3 regions of the Streptomyces sp. NPDC005374 genome follow, and region 1 is predicted to be linked to each of the others. Evidence: riboswitches for the same ligand, from Rfam matches in the RefSeq annotation. Region 1 holds a riboswitch; each other region holds the start of a gene.
The links. Region 1 has a riboswitch for cyclic di-AMP ahead of ACFYRX_RS09040 (M23 family metallopeptidase). Riboswitches for the same ligand answer to the same signal wherever they lie in the genome.
Positions count from the first base shown of each region.

Region 2: another riboswitch for cyclic di-AMP. It lies ahead of ACFYRX_RS16290 (M23 family metallopeptidase); the one in region 1 lies ahead of ACFYRX_RS09040 (M23 family metallopeptidase).
Region 3: another riboswitch for cyclic di-AMP. It lies ahead of ACFYRX_RS04440 (transglycosylase SLT domain-containing protein); the one in region 1 lies ahead of ACFYRX_RS09040 (M23 family metallopeptidase).

Region 1 is NZ_JBIAKA010000003.1:129,565-134,442, forward strand. Features, by position in the region: gene ACFYRX_RS09030 (M16 family metallopeptidase) at 1-182, shown strand, start outside; gene ACFYRX_RS09035 (M16 family metallopeptidase) at 179-1,567, shown strand; cyclic di-AMP (ydaO/yuaA leader) riboswitch at 1,787-1,954, shown strand; gene ACFYRX_RS09040 (M23 family metallopeptidase) at 1,967-2,719, shown strand; gene ACFYRX_RS09045 (GntR family transcriptional regulator) at 2,908-3,603, shown strand; gene ACFYRX_RS09050 (HPr family phosphocarrier protein) at 3,741-4,022, opposite strand; gene ACFYRX_RS09055 (GNAT family N-acetyltransferase) at 4,231-4,878, shown strand, end outside.
Region 2 is NZ_JBIAKA010000005.1:534,002-538,879, reverse strand. Features, by position in the region: gene ACFYRX_RS16300 (PrsW family intramembrane metalloprotease) at 1-80, shown strand, start outside; gene ACFYRX_RS16295 (aldo/keto reductase) at 85-1,032, opposite strand; gene ACFYRX_RS16290 (M23 family metallopeptidase) at 1,097-2,128, opposite strand; cyclic di-AMP (ydaO/yuaA leader) riboswitch at 2,140-2,297, opposite strand; tRNA gene ACFYRX_RS16285 (tRNA-Met) at 2,602-2,675, opposite strand; gene ACFYRX_RS16280 (alginate lyase family protein) at 2,730-3,953, opposite strand; gene ACFYRX_RS16275 (hypothetical protein) at 4,061-4,312, shown strand; gene ACFYRX_RS16270 (sensor histidine kinase) at 4,721-4,878, shown strand, end outside.
Region 3 is NZ_JBIAKA010000001.1:943,388-948,265, forward strand. Features, by position in the region: gene ACFYRX_RS04430 (outer membrane lipoprotein carrier protein LolA) at 1-989, opposite strand, end outside; gene ACFYRX_RS04435 (polyprenyl synthetase family protein) at 1,239-2,249, opposite strand; cyclic di-AMP (ydaO/yuaA leader) riboswitch at 2,905-3,107, shown strand; gene ACFYRX_RS04440 (transglycosylase SLT domain-containing protein) at 3,113-3,595, shown strand; gene ACFYRX_RS04445 (HAD family hydrolase) at 3,599-4,411, opposite strand; gene ACFYRX_RS04450 (LacI family DNA-binding transcriptional regulator) at 4,503-4,878, opposite strand, start outside.

The DNA of each region.
Region 1 (4,878 bases):
TGTTCGGCGACCCGCAGCTCGCCCTGACCGCCGTGCAGCGCGTCCTGGAGGTGAGCGCCGAGGACGTCCAGAAGGTCGCCAAGGCCAAGCTGCGCCCCGACAACCGCGCGGTGCTCGTCTACGAGCCGACCGTCGCCGAAGCCCCCGCCGACCAGGACGAGAACGAGGAGGCGGCCAAGTGACCGAGCTCGCCGCGATGGAATTCCACCCTCAGCCGCAGGCGGGCGAGCCCAAGGTCTGGGCCTTCCCCGCTCCTGAGCGCGGGACGCTCGACAACGGTCTCACCGTCCTGCGCTGCCACCGCCCCGGCCAGCAGGTAGTCGCCGTCGAGGTGCTCCTGGACGCCCCCCTGGAGGCCGAGCCGGCCGGCCTGGACGGTGTCGGCACGATCATGGCGCGCGCCTTCTCGGAGGGCACCGACAAGCACTCCGCCGAGGAGTTCGCCGCCGAACTGGAGCGCTGCGGCGCCACCCTCGACGCGCACGCCGACCACCCGGGCGTCCGGCTGAGCCTCGAGGTGCCGGCCTCCCGCCTCGCCAAGGCGCTCGGTCTGCTGGCCGACGCCCTCAGGGCGCCCGCCTTCGCGGACAGCGAGATCGAACGGCTCGTCAACAACCGGCTGGACGAGATCCCGCACGAGCTCGCCAACCCCTCCCGCCGTGCCGCCAAGGAGCTCTCCAGGGAGCTGTTCCCTGCGGACTCGCGCATGTCGCGCCCGCGCCAGGGCACCGAGGAGACGGTCGAGAACATCGACTCCGCGGCCGTGCGCGGCTTCTACGAGAAGCACGTGCGCCCCGCCACCGCGACCGCCGTGGTCGTCGGCGACCTCGACGGCATCGACCTGGACGCGCTGCTCGGCGACACCCTCGGTTCCTGGACCGGCTCCACGGCCCGGCCGCGGCCCGTGCCGCCGGTGACCGCCGACGACACCGGCCGGGTCGTCATCGTGGACCGCCCCGGCGCCGTCCAGACCCAGCTGCTGATCGGCCGCGTCGGCGCCGACCGGCACGCGCGCGTGTGGCCCGCGCAGGTGCTCGGCACGTACTGCCTCGGCGGCACCCTCACTTCCCGCCTGGACCGTGTCCTGCGCGAGGAGAAGGGCTACACCTACGGCGTGCGCGCGTTCGGGCAGGTCCTCAGGTCCGCCCCGGACGGCTCGGGCGCCGCGATGCTCGCCATCAGCGGCTCCATCGACACCCCGAACACCGGTCCCGCTCTGGACGACCTCTGGAAGGTACTGCGCACCCTCGCGGAGGGCGGCCTCACCGACGCCGAGCGGGACGTCGCCGTACAGAACCTCGTCGGCGTGGCGCCGCTCAAGTTCGAGACGGCGGCGGCCGTGGCGGGCACCCTGGCCGACCAGGTAGAGCAGCACCTGCCCGACGACTTCCAGGCGACCCTGTACCAGCAGCTCGCCGCGACCGGCACCGTCGAGGCCACAGCGGCCGTGGTGAACGCCTTCCCGGTGGACCGGCTGGTGACGATCCTGGTCGGTGACGCGGCCGCCATCAAGGAGCCCGTCGAGGCCCTCGGCATCGGCGAGGTCAAGGTCGTGTCGGCCGAGTAGAGGGACCGGCAGCAAAGGCGCCACAGGGGCCCTGGTGACGGAAGCGCCACCAGGGCCCTTTGGATGTCCAGGCTTCTTAGATGTCCGAATTGGGCAGGAGGTTGCCTGTCTGGCCTGTGGGATGCGCCTCAAAAACCGTGATCGGTTTGGGGATTGAAAGTCGGCCCGCTTAGCGTCATCCCGGCTGTTCGTCAGGCAGTGCGCCGCGTCCGTGGCACCGGACAGTCATCGCCGAGTCCCCGCATGGCGCGAGCCAGGGGAGCCGGGGACCCACATGTGTTGTCCCTGGGGTGAATCGGACGCCCGCGCGAGCTCGCGAGGGGCCCGTAGGAGACCTTCCTGCTCCGAACCCGTCAGCTAACCCGGTAGGCGAGAAGGAAGGAAAGGACCAGCCACCACATGGCGTTCACCTGCGCCGCCGGGAAGCACCGTCGGCCCAGCCGGATGAAGCGCACCACCGCCCGTGCGGCGGGCGTCGCGGCCCTCGCCACCACCGGCGTCATCGGCACCATCGCCGCCCCGGCGCTCGCCGCCGAGAACTCCGTCGAGCAGACCGGGCTCATGCCCGTCGTCAGCGTCGGCGAGTCCCTCTCCGCCCAGCTCGACGCCCAGGCCGCCGCCCAGCAGCAGGCCGCCGAGGAGAAGAAGGCCGCGGCCGAGGCCAAGAGGAAGGCCGAGGCGCGGGCCAAGGAGGAGCGCGAGGCCAAGGAGCGCGCCGCCCGCGCCGCCGAGCGCGAGCGCCTCAACAGGTTCGTCACCCCGATCTCCGGCTCCTACATCTCCACCGGCTACAAGACCGGCGGTTCCCTGTGGTCCTCCGGCAGCCACACCGGTGTCGACTTCCACGCCGCGAGCGGTACCTCCGTCCACGCGGTCGGCCGCGGCACCGTGGTGGAGACCGGCTGGGGCGGGGCGTACGGCAACGAGATCGTGATCAGGATGGCCGACGGCACGTACACCCAGTACGGCCACCTGTCGTCCATCGGCGTCTCGGTCGGCCAGTCGGTCACCCCCGGCCAGCAGATCGGCCTGTCCGGCGCGACCGGCAACACCACCGGGCCGCACCTGCACTTCGAGGCCCGCACCACCGCCGAGTACGGTTCGGACATCGATCCCGTCTCCTACCTCCGCTCGCACGGCGTGAGTGTCTGACGACGTACCGCGAGATCTTCTTCGGCCCCGGCTCCTGTGAGCCGGGGTTTCGTCGTTTGCAGTGGCCCGCTGTCCAAAAAATATCCCTGGATTCCGGCCCGCCGTCGGAAATTCCCGCTCATTGCAATAGAGTCACTGAACACACGTCAATCGGAGACGTTTCACGGGGATTAAGACGGAGGTCGGGCATGCGTATTCCGGCGCACTCGGTATGCACTGCTATCCGGGACGACATCGTCGCCGGTGTCTACGAGCGCGGCGGCCGGCTCACCGAGGAACTGCTCGCCCGCCGCTACGGCGTCTCCCGCGTCCCCGTCCGGGAGGCCCTGCGCACGCTGGAGGCCGAGGGCTTCGTGGTGACGCGCAGGCACGCGGGCGCGTGCGTGGCCGAACCGACCGAGCAGGAGGGCGCCGACCTCCTGGAGATGCGCATGCTGCTGGAGCCGCTCGGCGCCTCCCGGGCCGCCCAGCGGCGCACCGAGGCCCATCTGAAGGTGCTGCGCGGCCTGGTCCGGCTGGGCCAGGAGCGGGCCAGGAGGGGCAACAGCGAGGATCTGCGCTCCCTGGGGGGCTGGTTCCACGAGACGCTCGCCCAGGCCTCCGGCAGCCCGGCCATGACCTCGATGCTGACCCAGCTGCGGCACAAGATCGCCTGGATGTACGTGGTGGAGGCGCCCGCCAACCCGGTGGAGTCGTGGGCGGAGCACGGTGCGATCGTGGATGCGGTGGCGCGCGGGGACGGTGAGCGGGCGCGGGCGATCACGGCACTGCACACCGAGCGCTCGAGCGTGGTGCACCGGCTGCGGTTCACCTCCAACGGTGAGCGCGCGGACCGTGTGAGGACCTCGCAACATCCTGTAAACGTGACGGGCCTGCGGCATTAACACGGGCACCGTATACAAAGAGAGAGTAATTCGCGGGAGACTATTCATGCTGCCCGTGAAATGGAAATGCGAAGGGCCCGCCCGATAATTCGGACGAGCCCTTCGGTGGTGTTTTACGGCACTGTGCCGCGGAAAGCTCAGACGGTCTCGGGAAGCTCTTCGAGCCCCTCGGCGACCAGCTTCGCCAACCGGTCGAGGGCCGCGTCCGCGCCCTCGGCGTCGGAGGCGAGGACGATCTCCTCGCCACCCTGGGCGCCCAGGCCGAGCACGGCCAGCATGGAGGCCGCGTTGACGGGGTTGCCGTCGGCCTTGGCGATCGTCACCGGGATACCTGCGGCCGTGGTGGCCCGGACGAAGATGGAAGCGGGGCGGGCGTGGAGACCCTCGGCCCAGCCGACGTTGACGCGGCGCTCAGCCATGTGATGCTGCCCTTCGGTGTTCAGGGTTGTCTAGACCAGTTTCCCACACGTGAAGCGTCTCCGGAGGGGGCGTTCGTCCCCTCCGGGGTGGGCGGTCGGACCGCGGCCTCGGTCCGACTTCCGTCCTGGCGAATCCTCGTGCGCTCACGCCCGGTTCTCCGTGGACCGCCTCGCGCCGTTGTCGTACGCGAGCCGTACTCTGGGGCCCATGCAGAGCGCGTCGGACCGGCATGAGTACCCCGCCCACTGGGAGGCCGACGTGGTGCTGCGCGACGGCGGCACCGCGCGCATCAGGCCCATCACCGTCGACGACGCCGATCGCCTGGTCAGCTTCTACGAACAGGTCTCGGACGAGTCGAAGTACTACCGGTTCTTCGCGCCCTACCCTCGCCTGTCCGCCAAGGACGTCCACCGCTTCACGCACCACGACTTTGTGGACCGGGTGGGTCTCGCCGCCACCGTCGGCGGCGAGTTCATCGCCACCGTACGCTACGACCGCATCGGCGCCGACGGGATGCCCGCACCCGCCCCCGCCGACGAGGCCGAGGTCGCCTTCCTCGTCCAGGACGCCCACCAGGGGCGCGGCGTGGCCTCCGCCCTCCTCGAACACATCGGGGCCGTCGCGCGCGAGCGGGACATCCGGCGCTTCGCCGCCGAGGTGCTGCCCGCCAACGCCAAGATGATCAAGGTGTTCACGGACGCCGGCTACACCCAGAAGCGCAGCTTCGAGGACGGCGTCGTACGCCTGGAGTTCGACCTGGAGCCCACCGACCGCTCGCTCGCCGTGCAGTACGCGCGCGAACACCGTGCCGAGGCGCGGTCCGTGCAGCGCCTGCTCACCCCCGGCTCCGTCGCC
Region 2 (4,878 bases), on a different contig from region 1:
CCGTCCAGCCGTTCCAGGCCGCCCCGCCGGTCCACTACCCGACGACGCCGTATCCCGCGTACAACCCGTACCGGACGTAGTAGGTCAGGCCGACGCCTGTGTCAGGCGCGTCAGTTCCGCCTCGGTCAGCACCAGGTCGGTCACCCCGACCAGCGCCGGCAGCTGCTCCACCGTGCGGGCGGACGCGATCGGCGCCGCGACCGTCGGCTGGGCCGCGAGCCAGGCGAGGGCGACCGTGGCGACCGGGGCTCCGTGGGCCTCGGCGACCTCGTCGAGCGCCGCGAGGACCTTCCGGCCGCGCTCGGTGTCGAGGTGCTTGCCCGCGCCGGCCTTGGCACGCGCGCCCTCGACCGTGGCGCCGGGACGGTACTTGCCGGTGAGGAAACCGGAGGCGAGGGCGAAGTACGGGACGGCGGAGAGGCCCTCCCGGTCGGCGACGGCCTGGAGTTCGCCCTCGTAGGTGTCGCGCGAGACCAGGTTGTAGTGGGGCTGGAGGGCGACGTACCGGGCCAGGCCCTCGCGGTCGGAGAAGGCGAGGGATTCCGAGAGCCGCTCGGCGGAGATGTTGGAGGCGCCGATGGCGCGCACCTTGCCGGCCTTCACCAGTTCGTCCAGCGCGCCGATGATCTCCTCGACGGGGATCTCCGGCTTGTCGAAGTGGGTGTAGTACAGGTCGATGTGGTCGGTGCCCAGGCGTCGCAGCGAAGCCTCCGCCGCCGCCTTGATGTTCGCGGCGGACAGGCCCGGGAAGTCGGGGTGCTGGCTGACCTTGGTGGCGATGAGGACGTCGTCGCGGTTGCCGCGGGCCGCGATCCACCTGCCGATGACGGTCTCGGACTCACCGCCGGAGTTGCCTTCGATCCACGCCGAGTAGGAGTCCGCGGTGTCGACGAAGTTGCCGCCCGCGGCGGTGTACGCGTCGAGGACGGCGAAGGACGCGGCCTCGTCGGCGGTCCAGCCGAAGACGTTGCCGCCCAGGGAGAGCGGGAAGACCTCGAGGTCGGAGGAGCCGAGCTTGCGAAGAGAAGTCATGTTTCACGTCAACGCAGGCACCGGACCCTGTTCTTCCGCTACGGCCGCAAAATCGCCGTAAACCTCAGGGGTTGAGCCCCTTGCTGCGCAGCCACGCCATCGGGTCGATCCCGGTGGCCGCACCGCCGGGGTGGACCTCGAGGTGCAGGTGCGCGCCGGTCACGTTGCCGGTGGCGCCCACGCGGCCGATGACGTCACCGGTGGCGACCTTCTGGCCGACGCTGACGCTGATCGAGGACTGGTGGCAGAACCACAGCTCGGTGCCGTCGTCGAGGGTGAGGATCGTGCGGTAGCCGTAGGAGCCGGCCCAGCCGGCCTCCGTGACGGTGCCGCTGTGGATCGCCTTGATCAGCGTGCCCGTGGGCGCGGCGAAGTCGAGGCCCGTGTGGTAGCCGGAGGACCACAGGGAACCGGCCTGCCCGAAGGTCCCGGTGATGGTGTACGACGAGGTCGGCAGCGTGAACTGCTTGGCGAGCTCGGCCAGACGCGCGGTCTCGGCCTTCTTCGCGGCCTCCTCCTCCGCCTTCTTCTTCGCGGCGGTGGCCTTCTCCTGGGCCTCCTTCTCCGCCTTGGCGGCGAGCGCGTCGGACTCCTTCTGCGCGGCGTCCGCGACGGCCTTGGCGGCCTTGGAGTCGATCTGGTCCTGCTGCGTCTCCGCCTGGGCCAGGATGCGCGAGCGCAGTGCCTCACCGGCGTCCGAGGCAGAGGAGCTCTTCGCGGTCTCCGTGGAGGGGGCGCCGACACTGCTGAAGGCGCTCGTGTCGTCCGCGGAGGAGCCGGAGTCGTCCGAGATGAGCGAGCCCACGGAGGGCAGGTCGGGGATGGAGATGGAGACCGGCGGCTTGCCGGTGTTGGCGCTGGCCATCCCGCCGGCGCTGACGGCGGCTATGACACCGACGCCCAGAACCGTGGAGCTGCGGGCGAATCCCCCGCCGCGCTGCTTGGACACGCGATGCCGGCCGCGTACCGGAGCCAGGGACTCCGCGGTCGGGTTCCACTCGCCGAGCGGGGCCTCGTCGTCGGCACGGTAGCCGTCGTACACGAGGGTGTCGCTCGGGACGTAAGGCGCCTCGGGGGCAGGCGGGTTGGACGCCACGTGGGCGTGCTCCTTTCCTTCCTTCTCGCCTACCGGGTTAGCTGACGGGTTCGGAGCAGGAAGGTCTCCTACGCGCGTATACCGACCGTGTTGCCACGGCGAAATACGAGCGATTCACCCCAAGTTGGTGGTTCCCCGGTTCCCTTGCGGAATTCGGCGCATGAGCACGGAGCCATCTCTTGTGACGGCTGGGACGACCGCGCTGCGTTATCGAACGTTAATAGACGTAGGGGCTCGATTCCAAGCTGTTCCGCTTGATCATTAACGAAATCCCGCAGGACCAACGGCCCATGACCGGCGAAAAACGGGCGAGTTGACCTCGCCTCGGACAACACACAGGTATTGACGGTATGTCAGGTGTTGTGCGGAGGGCGCTCGCCTGCTCACACCACGTGACGCAGTCCGTCGCAAGGCCTGACGGGAAAACACTCAGGGCCGGATTCCATGAACTGGAATCCGACCCTGAGTTTCAGTAGCGGGGACAGGATTTGAACCTGCGACCTCTGGGTTATGAGCCCAGCGAGCTACCGAGCTGCTCCACCCCGCGCCGTTGTGTTCACTACTGTACGCCATCCGCGGGGTGCTTCGCGCCAGCGGTGTCTCAGGGGCCGGGGTTCCCCGCGTGGGTGAGGGTCTCCCAGGAGACGAAGAGGCCGTCGGTGCCGGCGGGCCGGGTCTTCACCGCGAGCTTGTGCGCGGCCGGGACGGAGACGTCCAGCCGGTTCTCCAGGTGGTTGAGGGCGACCTCCAGGTCCGGGCCCATGTTCCGGTCCACCTTCCCGCCGCACAGCCAGGCGGGCGCGGTCTCGCCCGACTGGTAGCGGGCGTGGAGAGCGAGCGCGGCCTTCAGCCGGTCCTTGACCTCGCCGTACAGGTCGACGCCCTGGTGCCAGGCGGTCTCGGCGACGTGCGCGGTGGCGGCGAGGGAGTACCCGACGTGCTTGAAGTTGCGGCAGGTCTCCTGGGAGACGCCGTCCTTGAAGACCGTCTGCTTGAACCAGTAAGTGGTCAGCTTCTGCGGGGTGTTGACGGTGGAGCCCGGCGGGGTGAGCGGGACCTTGCCGTCCTTCTCCAGATAGAAGTACGCCGGCACGCGCTCGCGGAACCGCTGCAGGGCGTGGTCGAAGGCCTTGTGGTCGTTGAGGAAGACGGCGATGCCGATGGCGGCGTCGGTCATCACGAGATCCCAGTTGCCGTTGTAGTCCGGGACCTTCTGGGTGACGGTCGGCAGGTAGGCGGTCCGCAGCATGTGCTCGAAGCGCCGGACGCGGTCGGCGGGCCACCCCGCCCCGTCGCCGTACCGGACGATCTCGGCGGCCCGGGCCCAGGTGGAGCCGGCCCACCCGGTCTGCAGCCCGGAGTCCTCCTCGGTGTGCCGCCGCATCCTCGCCGACCAGGCGTCCATGATCTCCCTGGCCTTCACGGCGTGCTGCTGCTTGCCGGTGACGCTGAACAGCAGGGCCTGCGTGTAGGCGGCGATGGCGTCCTCGCGCTCCTCCACACACCCCTGCGCCGGGCGGACGGGATGGTCGCCACCGGGGCAGTCCACGCTCGCGTACGCCTCGGGCCGGTACTTGTACGACCCGTACTTGCTGTCCCGCATGGCCAGATACGCCGACAGCCACGGCTGCTTCCCCGCCGTGACCCGCTCCCGTACGGCGTCCAGCTGCGCCTCGCCGACGAGCACACCGGGGTGGGTGAAGCCCACGTCCGGGGGCAGGGCGCGGGCCATCGTGCGGGTACCGGTGTCGGCGGTGCCGCAGGAGGCGACGAGAACGGTGAGCAGGAGCGCGAGCAGCAGGGCGGGGGCGCGTCGTGGGGCCATGGGGCCAGGGTCGGACGGCGGGGGGTGCGACGCAGGTCCGGTTGGGCCGAACGGCCGGGTGGACCGGGCGTACCGTGGCGCCCCTCACGGGAAACGAGGAGGGGTCCATGACGGCAGCCGAGGAACGCCCGACGAAGATCGGCGAGCGGGACATCCCGCTCACCGGCGGCCGGACGCTGCGGGTGACGGAGTTCGCCAACGGCAGCCTCCGGCTGGCCGTGCACGCCGGGTCCCCCTATGTGGTGACGGTCCTGGAGCAGATCGACGACGGGGTCATGCTGAAGCTCTCCCCGGGGCGCGAGGGCTCGAACGCCCACCGGAACTGGGTCCGCGACCACGGTGGGGACGGCCCGTCTTAGTACCGTCGCCCCCATGTGCCGTCTCCTCGGCGTGGTCACCCGCTCCTCAACTGCCTGCTGCTGACCGGGGAGGCACTGTACGCGTACGCCGACGAGGACCCGGGGTCCGAGGTCAGCCGGCGGCGCGGACCCGACTTCTTCCGGCTGCGCCACCGGGCCGACGGCGAGCGGGTGGTCGTGGCGTCGAGCGGGGTGCCGCAGCCGGACGGGGCGTGGCACGTACTGCCGTACCGGCGGGTGCTGGAGATCCGGCGCGGCGACCGGCTGGAGCCGATGCGTGCCGCCGCACCGGCGGGACGACCTGGGACGCCGTGTGCACATGTGACCGGCAGACGGGGGGCTGGGCCGGGCAGATGGTGTAGCGGGCTACACCGTGCGCCCGGGGGTGGATCATCTAGCGTGAATCGCATGTGGAAGACAGTCCAGCGGGCGGCGATGGCGACCGTGCACCTCGTCGTGGCCGCGGCGATGTGCTTCGGCATCTACATCTTCATCACCGTGCTGCTGATCGCCGCCATCGGCACGGTCGCGGTCGTCGGCTGCTGGCTGCTGCCCGAGGCGGTGCT
Region 3 (4,878 bases), on a different contig from region 1:
ACGTTCAGTCCGTCGAGTCCGTCGTGGCCGTCCTTGCCGCGCTCGTCGGCCGACCCCTTGCCGGAGCCCTTGGACGGCTCGAGGGAGTGCTTGGGCGCCTCGGTGGCGTCCTCCTCCGTGACCTTCGCTCCCTTGGGCGGGGTGAAGTCGAAGGTCGAGGCGGCCGGCGCGGCGAAGCTGACCTGGGTGAAGCCGGCGTCCACGACGGCGGCACCGCCGCTCGCGGGCGTCAGGGTGAACTTCAGCGGCAGTCCCGTCTTCGCGTCCACGGCCACGGTGATCTGGCCGACCGTCGACCCCTCGTCCTTGGGCTTGATGACGAGCCGGTACGCGTCCCGTCCCGCGACCTGCGCGGTGCCCTGCACGGTCACCGAGGTGGTGTCGTCGGCGGCCTTGAGGGCGTCCTCGGCGAGGTCCTTGGGCGTGGCCGGGAGCTCTTCCTTCTGCTTTCCGTCGCTCTCGGAAGCCGTGGTGTGGAAGACCGAGTTCGACTTGCTGTCGTAGCCCCACACGTCCTTGCCGTTGTGGATGAGGCTGTACTCGGCGGCGTCCTCCAGGAGGGAGACCTTCTGCTTGTTCTCGCCGTCGGCCGCGACGCGCAGCGTGTGCGTGCCGGAGGCGAGCTCGGTGAGCTTGGTGGTCGGGTCGGCGGACGAGCCGTCGCCCGAGCCGGAGGGGCCGGCGGCGGAGCCCAGCGAGCTCTCCAGGCCTCCGAGGTCCGGGAGTCCCAGGTCCGTGGTGATCTTCACCGTGCCGGACAGCTGCTCCACGTCCGACGCGGCGATCTTCTCGATGAGTTCCTGTGCGCTGATCTTCGGCAGGTCGGGGTCGCCGGAGTCGGCGAGCGCCGGGACCAGCCCGATGGTCGCCGCGGCGATTCCCACCACCGTGGCCGGCACGACGTACCTCGCGGCCTTGCGCCGGCGCGCCGCGCGCAGTTCCTCGGCGTCGGCGGCGGTCGCGCTGTCGTCGGATTCGTACGGTGCCATGTGTGCCTTACCTCCGTCGTCGGCGGCGGCTGTCAACTCCCGTGCGTCCACCCTGTAGCCGCCATTCTCACCCGAATCGGTGAGGAGTGGTGTTTTCCGTGGTGTCCATCTGACCAAATCGGCCGTGACCATGCGTCAACCCTCGGGGCCAACTCCGCGTACACCTGGGGTATGACACGACACGGCGGCGCCCCCTACAACCCGTAGGGGGCGCCGCCGTGCCGGACGGGACCGCCCGGCCGAAAAACGTCAGCCCGCGCGGTGGACCACCGCGTCGCACAGCTCCATCAAGGCCGCCCTCGCGTCGCACTCCCGCAGCGGGGCCAGCGCCGCACGTGCCTCCTCCGCGTAGCGCACGGTGTCGCGGCGGGCCTGCTCCAGCGCCGGGTGCGCTCGCAGCGCGGCCAGCGCCTCGGCGTGCCGGGCGTCGTCCGTGAGGTCGGAGTCCAGCAGCTCGCACAGGGCGATGTCCTCCGGCAGGCCCAGCCGGGCGGCCCGCTCGCGCAGCCGCAGCACCGGCATGGTGGGGATGCCCTCGCGCAGGTCCGTGCCCGGGGTCTTGCCGGACTCGTGGGAGTCGGAGGCGATGTCCAGGACGTCGTCCGCGAGCTGGAAGGCGACGCCGAGGCGCTCGCCGTACTGGGTCAGGACGTCCACGACCGTCTCGTCGGCGCCCGACATCATCGCCCCGAAGCGGCACGCCACCGCCACCAGCGAGCCGGTCTTGCCGCCGAGCACGTCGAGGTAGTGCTCGACCGGGTCCCGGCCGTCCATCGGGCCGGCCGTCTCCAGGATCTGCCCGGTGACCAGGCGCTCGAACGCCTCGGCCTGCACCCGGACCGCCTCGGGGCCGAGGTCGGCCAGGATGTGCGAGGCGCGGGCGAAGAGGAAGTCGCCGGTCAGCACGGCCACCGAGTTGCCCCAGCGGGTGTTGGCGCTGTCGACGCCGCGGCGCACGGCGGCCTCGTCCATGACGTCGTCGTGGTACAGCGTCGCGAGGTGGGTCAGTTCCACCACGACGGCCGACGGCACGACGCCCGGCGCATGGCGGTCCCCGAACTGGGCGGCGAGCATCACCAGCAGCGGCCGGAAGCGCTTGCCGCCCGCCCGCACCAGATGCTGGGCGGCCTCCGTGATGAAGGGAACCTCGCTCTTGGTGGCCTCGAGCAGTCCCTCCTCGACAGCCGCCAATCCGGCCTGGACATCGGCTTCCAGAGCCTGGTCCCGCACGCTCAGCCCGAACGGCCCGACGACGGTCACGAGGGGTCTCCTGTCTGCTGGTGTCTACTGGCGGTTACACGGAATGTCGATAGGTCGCTGCCATCACTCGAGTCAGCGTATCCGGTCACCTTTGGATCACCGATAGCGCCCGCCCCGTCCATGCCGGGCGGTATCGGATCACGGTCGGTATGTTTTTGATCACGTGAAAAGAACGGATATCCATCGACTTGTAGGTAAGTAGTCACTGATGTCCGGACCCGGGTCGGCCCCGACTCACCCGGGCACGACCCGGACCTGCCTCGAACCTGTCCCGGACCCGCCCGGGAAGCCCTTCTCGTTTCACACGTGCCCTGCGCGACTCCACCCACGCGTGAACGTGCGGCCTTCCCGCGAGGCCGGCCATGAAGCGTCGCACCGGACGCGGGAGAAGCGGAACCCACGGACGGGCGGTTGACCACGAGTTGGGCACTCTTGACCGTTTTACCCCTCTTGCGATCACGCGTGACTTGGCTCACCCGACCCCACGGATCCGCACGCATCCGGAATGCACCGATCCGCCTTTCCCTGTGCGTCAGTTGAGGCTTGCTGTCGCAAAGGATCAAGTGCCCTAAATCGCCCTTACCAAGGTCAATAGGCATGGCATGTGAATTCGCCACTTGTTCCGGACATGTGCTCTCGCATACGTTCCCGGCCTGTCGGGCGGACGCCGAATCCTGCCACCGCCCATACACCCACCGAGAAACCACGGCAGGAGCGGGGGAACCAGGTAAGTCGCCGGATCGGGATGTCTTCGGGCATACCGGTACGGCTCGGGGTGAAGTCATGCCTTTTGCGGGCATGGCCGGGCAACTCCCGCCCGAACCCGACAGCTCACCTCGCAGGCGACGGAGAGGAACTTCGCCATGCCCGCTGCCGCTCAGCACCGCACCCCCCGCAAGAGCCGTTTGGCCCGCAAGCTCGCCGTCCTCGGCACCGGAGCCGCCGTACTGGCGCTCCCCCTCCTCGGCGCGACCAGCGCGTCCGCGGCCACCCCGACCGTGCAGACCGCGACCACGCTCGGGTACTCCAACACCCTCGACGGCTGGATCCGGGCCTCCCTCGCCGTCATGGCGGAGCACGGGATACCCGGCTCCTACAACGGCATCTACCGCAACGTCATCCGCGAGTCCTCCGGCAACCCGTGGGCCATCAACAACTGGGACTCCAACGCGGCCGCCGGCACCCCGTCCAAGGGCCTGCTCCAGGTGATCGACCCGACGTTCAACGCCTACCACGTGTCCAACACGCTGTGGGACCCGTACGACCCGGTCGCGAACATCACCGCGGCCTGCAACTACGCGGCCCAGCGGTACGGGTCGATCGACAACGTCTGGGGCGCGTACTAGGAACTACGCCTCAGGGAACAGTCTTTCGAGGACGACGGCGATGCCGTCGTCCTCGTTCGACAGGGTCACCTCGTCGGCCACGGCCCTGAGTTCGGGGTGGGCGTTGGCCATCGCGACCCCGTGGGCCGCCCAGTCGAACATGGGGATGTCGTTGGGCATGTCCCCGAAGGCGATCGTCACCTCCGGCCCGAGACCCAGGTGTTCGGCGGCCAGCGCGAGGCCCGTCGCCTTGGTGATGCCGCATGGCTGGAGTTCGACGGTTCCGGGCCCCGACATGGTGACCGTGGCCAGTGAGCCCACCACCGAGCGCGCCGTCCCCGCCAACTCGTCGTCGGACAGATAGGGGTGCCGCAGCAGCACCTTGCTGATCGGCTCGCACCACAGGTCGTCGCGCCGGTCGACCCGCACGGCGGGCAGCGTCGGGTGGGGCATCAGATACCCCGGCTCGATGAGCGTCAGCCCGTCCACGCCGTCCTGGTCCACGGCCGCGTACACCTGCCCCACCTCGGCCTCGATCTTCCCGAGCGCGGTCTCGGCCAGCTCCCGGTCCAGGTTCACCGACCACAGCAGACGGTCCGCGCCGGCGTCGTACACCTGCGCGCCCTGCCCGCACACCGCGAGCCCCGTGCTGCCCAGGTCGTCGAGGAGGGGCCGCACTCTGGGCGCCGGCCGACCCGTCACGACGAGATGCCGGGCCCCACCCGCCGCCACTCGCGCGAGCGCGGCCAACGACCGGTCCGAGAGGGTGTCGTCGGCACGCAGCAGCGTGCCGTCCAGGTCCGTGGCGATGAGTGAATATGCGGGGGAGGCGGCCATGATCAGAGAATACGGATGGTTGGGCCCATCGACTCGACGCGAACCGGACGGCTGCTGCTTTCACATCCGTTGACGTGTGTTCCGGTTCCGGTCACGCCGAGTCCCGGATCACCAGTTCCGTCGGGAGGATCACCCCGGCCGTGTCCTCGCCGGCGATCTGGGCGAGGAGCATGCGGACCATCTCGGCGCTGATGCGGTCGAAGGGCTGGCGCATGGTGGTCAGGGCGGGGGCGATGGCGGTGGCGGCCGGGGAGTCGTCGAAGCCGCCGACAGCGATGTCACCGGGGACCGAGCGCCCGGACTGCTGGAGGACGCCCACGACACCCAGCGCCATGAGGTCGGAGGCGACGAACACGGCGTCCATGTCGGGTGCTTGGGCGAGCAGCCGCCGGGCCGCCCGCTCGCCGCCGCTGCGCCGGAAGTCGCCCTCGACCACGAGCGCCGGGTCGTAGGGCAGGCCCGCCTCG